2 regions of the Paenibacillus baimaensis genome follow, and region 1 is predicted to be linked to the other one. Evidence: predicted binding sites of a transcription regulator. Region 1 holds the regulator's gene; the other holds the start of a gene.
The links. Region 1 encodes Rex, which represses fermentation and respiration genes when NADH is low (regulators of the CRP and FNR family bind a similar motif). Its sites were predicted from a motif close to TTGTGAAATATTTCACAA; they were not measured.

Region 1 (3,217 bases):
TACATTAATAATCATTGTTGCTTTGGCGCTCATCTTTGATTTTATCAACGGGTTTCACGATACAGCCAATGCGATTGCTACATCTATCTCTACCAGGGCTCTGACACCCAAATTCGCAATCATCTTTGCATCCGTTTTAAATTTTATAGGTGCGATATATTCCTCCGAGGTTGCCAAAACAGTAGGAGGCAAGGTGGCTAATCCGGCAACCATTCCACATGGCGTCGAAATTTTGATCGCTGCACTGCTAACAGCTATTATATGGAACCTCATTACTTGGTACTACGGGATTCCTTCCTCATCATCGCACACCTTAATCGGAGCTTTGGCAGGCAGCGTGATATCCGGTGCGGGCTTTGCAGCTTTAAACTGGAGTGGCTTCAAAGAAATTGTCATTATCCTGGTCCTTTCGCCAATCATCGCCTTCGCTACAGGCTTTCTGATCATGTGGATCATTCGAAAGCTTATCATTGTAAATGGCAATCAATCGCGATCCAAGATGAATCGGATGTTCCGTTTTTTTCAAATCTTTTCTGCTGGTCTTCTCTCATTGTCCCATGGTGGCAACGACGCACAAAAAGCAATGGGAATTATGGTGTTTGGACTTGTTACTCTTGGCTACCAGACTGATCTGGATGTACCCTTATGGGTCAAAATTTCTGCTGCAACCGCGATGGGCTTAGGTACTTCCATTGGTGGCTACAGAATCATCAAAACGATGGGCAGCCGTCTGCTGAAGATTGAACCGATCAATGGCTTCGCATCCGATTTGAATTCATCGATCATCATTCAAACCTCAACTGCCATTGGCATGCCGTTATCGACCACACATGTTATCTCTTCCTCCATCATAGGAACAGGTACGGTCATGAGATTTCATGATGTTAAATGGGCTACTGTTAGTAAGATGGTTATGACCTGGATTATTACCATTCCGATCTCGATGATACTTTCATTTCTTATCTACAAAATCATTGCTTTATTTGTATAAATCCTCTAACTGCTTAAACATCACAAAAAGACCGTTCAAAAGCTTAAAGCTTTTGAACGGTCTTTTTGTGTGTTTTCATTTTCATACAGGAGCTAAAACTCTTGTCTATGACCCTTACTCTTCATCCAGATAATAAGCAAGGCTTTGCAGCTCCGTAGTGAAATCGGCATGATGAACTCGAATCTCATTAGGCACCTTAATAATGATCGGAGCAAAATTAAGAATGGCTTCTACGCCGCCATCCACAAATTGATTAGCTACATTTTGTGCTTCAAAGGCAGGAACGGTAATGATCCCGATCCTCACCTGCAGACTTCTGATGGTTTCCTTCAGTTCTCCCATAGGTTTAACCTTGAGATTGTTAATGGATTCACCAATCTTCGATTCATGGGCATCAAATATAGCAACAATTTTCATATTATCCCTCAGGTAGGCGTTATAATTGCACAGCGCCCTGCCCAAGTTACCCGCTCCAACCAATGCGACTGGAATGACTTTATCCAACTTCAGAATTTGGCGAATTTTTTCTATCAGATAATCTACATCATAGCCGATTCCTTTTTTTCCAAATTCACCAAAGTAAGCGAGATCCTTACGGATTTGAGCAGGATTCAGATCAAGCTTCTGACCCAAATCCTGTGAAGAAACGGTGTGCACACTTTTTTTACTGAGTTCATTCAAATAGCGTAAATACACAGGGAGTCTTCGAACAACTGCTTCCGATATTTTGATCGTTTTCATACTTCGCTTTCTCCCATCCATTGCTTAATTCTACCCACTAGCTGATTCGTAGGCATATGTTCGATTTTGGGTCCGGGTAGCGAATACAAAAAGTATTTTCCGTAGGTCGAATCAATAACACGCGTATCGTAAATAATGACAATACCTTTATCCTTGGCCGTACGAACGAGACGTCCAAAGCCTTGCTTGAAACGAATGACTGCTTGTGGAACCGATAATTTCATAAAAGGATTCAAATTCAGTTTCTTCAGATTCTCCATCTTTGCTTCAACCAAAGGATGGTTCGGTGGTTGAAAAGGCAAACGAACAATGGCCAGACAAGTTAATGCATCACCGGGAATATCCACACCTTCCCAGAAGCTGCTCGTTCCGAGCAATACACTGGAAGGACTATTCTGGAACAGCCGCGTCAGCTTACTGCGGTTGCTGCTATCTACACCTTGGCCTAATACACCTATACCGAATGGACTCAGTTTCTCTTTTAAAGCCGCGTGGGTTAGCTTCAGCATCCGGTTGGATGTAAATAACACCAGCATACGTCCCTTCGTTTCCAGGGCTACCTCCGCCAGGGATTGAGACAAATTGTCCAGAAAATGCTTATCACCAGAGTTGCTGCGTATGCTGGGAAAATCTCTTGGTATCGCAACCAGCGCTTGCTGACGATAATTGAATGGCGATTGCAATTGGACCGTTTTCAGTTTGGCCTCGGGTTCATTGGTATTCAAGCCTAACTGTTCACATGTATAGTCAAAGGACTTGCCAACTGATAGTGTCGCCGAGGTCATAATCACACTATCCTTAGCTTCGAAGAAATGCTCCTGAAGCATCGGACTGACATCTACAGGTACACTAATAAGCTGAATGGACTTACTCTTGCTTGTTCCCGCTTCAAGCCAGTATACATAGTTATCGTCGGTCAAAGCCATAAAAAAATGAAGATTGTCCCTCAGCCTATACAGTTCCTTCACCGAACCGCTAATATCGGTCACCAAACCCTGTACATCCAGCACTTCCTGCTGGTCCTTTACTTCGTTAAGCACTTTATCCAGCTTTTTCAAAATTTCAGTCAGCTTTAAATACATGTTCTCTTCCAGCACCAGAAGCTTATCCCAGCTTGGTGGTTTGTCATCCTTTTTAAGCCGGTAAACCAATTGTCCGCCTTCAGTTTGCTGGGAAGGGTCAGAACGGGTTGATACCAATTGAAAGAGCAAATCTGTCAATTCATCCCATTCCTCTTTAATCTGCAGCAGAACAGGAAGCATCGCATCCAGAATCTGACTCCACGCAAGCCCCTTTTCGCCGTCTGCCCTGCTCAGCCTTGAGCTTAATATGGGAAGTTGTCCATTACGACTATCCTTGTAAAGCCACCACAGAGTACCGACAAAAGCACCGTATACGACTTCGATACCCAGATGCTTGCTGGCCACCTCTTCAAAATGATGCGCTTCATCAATGACCAAATGCTTGTAGCTTGGAAGCAGCCGA
Region 2 (3,217 bases), on a different contig from region 1:
CGGATTTTGTTGAAATGTTCGTAGGTGTTGGGGCATCGCGTGTACGTGATTTGTTCGAGAATGCCAAGAAGAACGCACCATGTATTATTTTTATCGATGAGATCGATGCTGTAGGTCGTCAGCGTGGCGCAGGTTTAGGCGGCGGACATGACGAGCGTGAGCAGACATTGAACCAATTGCTTGTAGAAATGGATGGTTTCGGAGCTAACGAAGGCATTATTATTGTCGCCGCTACGAACAGACCTGATATTCTCGATCCGGCATTACTGCGTCCAGGACGCTTTGACCGTCAAATTACGGTTGACCGTCCAGATGTCAAAGGCCGTGAAGAAGTATTAAAAGTTCATGCTCGCAATAAGCCATTAAATAAAGATGTTAAGCTGGAATCGATTGCGCGTTATACGACCGGATTTACAGGCGCTGATCTGGAGAACCTGTTGAATGAAGCTGCGTTAATCGCCGCCAGACGTAACCGTAAAGATATTTCCATGGGTGAGCTGGACGAAGCTTTTGATCGTGTGGTTGTAGGTACCCAGAAGAAGAATCGTGTTATAAGTGAACGCGAGAAACGTATGGTCGCTTTTCATGAAGCCGGACATACGATTGTCGGATATCATATTGAAAACGCCGATATGGTCCATAAGGTAACAATCATCCCAAGAGGTCGCGCAGGCGGCTATGTGATGATGCTTCCTAAAGAAGGCGAAGACAAGATGATGAATACCAAAACCGAGCTGCTTGACAAGGTAACTGGATTGTTGGCAGGCCGTGTGGCGGAAGAGTTGTTCATCGGACAAATCGGTACAGGTGCCTATAGTGACTTCCAACGTGCGACTGGCATCGTTCGCAAAATGATTATGGAGTATGGTATGAGCGATAAGCTTGGACCGATGCAGTTTGGCAATGTACAGGGGCAAGTATTCCTGGGTCGTGATTTCGGACATGAGCAAAACTACAGTGATGCCATTGCTTACGAAATCGATCAGGAAATGCAAACCATTATCCGCAGTTGCTACGCGAAAGCGAAGGAAACATTGGAGAAATATGCGGATCAAGTACGACTCATTGCCGAGACATTATTGGTAAAAGAGATTCTGGAAAAGGATGAAATTATTCAACTCATCGATAACGGCAGTCTTGATGATGCTTCCGATGTGAGAATTAATATCCAAGGCCAGGAAACAACATCAGAAGCCAATAAGCTTGATTTTGACAAACATCCAATTGAAGAAGATCCGAATAAAGAATCTTAATTTACTGCGTTATACAAGCCGGCGGCATATTCATTGCTGTCGGCTTTGTTATTGCTAACGAGTCAAAAAAACGAGAACTGGACTCAAGCAGAGGGTATACGGAACCTGCTGCCGGATGTGCGAATAATTAGTTCATTTTGCATCTATTTAAGCATTGACACAGCCTGTGATGTTGTGTAAATTAGGTGTAAATCTTTAAACTTTATGTGAACATTTTCACATATTAATATCATTAAACCAATTGCAGCTCAAGAGAAAGGGAGGGTTTCTTATGGAAGCACTGGCATTGGAACGAAAAGAAGATCAAAAGCGCGAGTTAAAAGAACGAATCCTTCAGTTAAAGAAGGAACGTAACGCTATCATATTGGCTCATTATTATCAAAGAGATGAGATTCAGGAAGTTGCTGATTTTCGCGGTGATTCCTTTCTTTTGGCGCAGAAAGCAGCTACTACCGATGCTGACGTCATTGTATTTTGTGGTGTACATTTCATGGGGGAAAGTGCAAAGATACTGGCTCCCACCAAAACCGTGCTGATTCCCGATGAACGGGCTGGCTGTCCGATGGCAGATATGGTTAATGTAGACGGTCTCCGTGCACTTAAGAAACAGCATCCAAATGCTAAAGTTGTTGCTTATATCAATACGTCAGCTGATGTGAAATCAGAAACCGATATATGCTGTACATCGGCAAATGCCATTAAAGTGATCGAGTCGGTAGATTCCGATGAAATTATTTGGGTCCCAGACAAAAACCTGGGTGACTATGTTTCCAAATTTACGGACAAAAAAATGATTATTTGGGAAGGTTACTGCAACACCCATGACATGCTGACCGTTAAAGATGTAGAAGAGATGAGAGCGCAGTACCCCAATGCCAAATTTGTCGTGCACCCGGAGTGTCGTCCTGAAGTGGTTAAACTTGGGGATTTTGTGGGAAGTACTACAGCCATTATCAAATATTGCAAGGAATCAGAGCATCAAGAATTTATAGTAGGTACTGAGGATGGAACCGGGTTTCAATTAAGAGTAGACAGCCCAGACAAAAAGTTTCATTTTGCTACCAAATACCTGGTTTGCCCTAATATGAAAGTGAACAACTTGAAAAAGGTGGTACGCTGTCTGGAAACAATGCAGCCGCAAATTTATGTACCGCCGCATATTGCCGATCAAGCCAGAGCATCCTTGGAGCGCATGCTGCTAGTGAAGTAGCATGCGTTACTCTCTTTGTAGAAGAAAGTGAGCGTACTCATGATACCACGTTATTTAGTAGACTTTGATATCAGCAAGCTGCCTCAAGTTCATACCGATGTTATGGTGATCGGCGCTGGAATCGCCGGTCTTTTTACCGCTATCAAAGCAAGTGAAAAATATAGTGTGCTGATGGTAACGAAAAAATCGCTGCTCGATAGCAACACACGTTATGCTCAAGGTGGAATCGCCGCGGTTATAGCCGATGATGATTCGCCGGATTATCATCTACACGATACTTTGGTAGCTGGAGCAGGGCTGTGCTCTCATGAGGCTGTTGATGTACTGGTGCATGAGGGGCCGGCAGGCGTCAGGGATTTGATCAAGATGGGTACGCAGTTCGATCTGGAGGATGGAGCGTTTGCACTGACCAGAGAAGGAGCTCATAGTCACCGCCGTATTTTACATGCTCACGGGGATGCAACAGGAGCTGAAATCGTAAGATCCTTATCAGAGAAAACGAAGTTGGATCCGAATATTGAGGTTTGGGATGATCATTTTGTTATAGATTTGATAACCGAAAACGGGGAGTGTCTCGGTGCGCTGGTGCAAAAGCCGAGTGGTCAAAGGGTTTTTGTCAAAGCCAACGCAACGATTCTATGTACAGGCGGAGCGGGACAATTATTTCGGTACACTACCAATCCTGATATTGCTACAGGTGATGGGATCGCAATTGCTTACCGTGCAGGAGCACTTATTCAGGATGTTGAATTCA

Region 2: nadA (quinolinate synthase NadA) is a predicted target of Rex. The motif match lies at 1,458-1,475, and genes of this name have one in related genera.

What each region holds. Positions count from the first base shown of each region.
Region 1 covers NZ_JAOQIO010000095.1:144,280-147,496, forward strand. Annotated here, with positions in the region: gene OB236_RS26850 (inorganic phosphate transporter) at 1-991, shown strand, start outside; gene OB236_RS26855 (redox-sensing transcriptional repressor Rex) at 1,106-1,732, opposite strand; gene dinG (ATP-dependent DNA helicase DinG) at 1,729-3,217, opposite strand, start outside.
Region 2 covers NZ_JAOQIO010000088.1:41,995-45,211, forward strand. Annotated here, with positions in the region: gene ftsH (ATP-dependent zinc metalloprotease FtsH) at 1-1,253, shown strand, start outside; gene nadA (quinolinate synthase NadA) at 1,525-2,463, shown strand; gene nadB (L-aspartate oxidase) at 2,503-3,217, shown strand, end outside.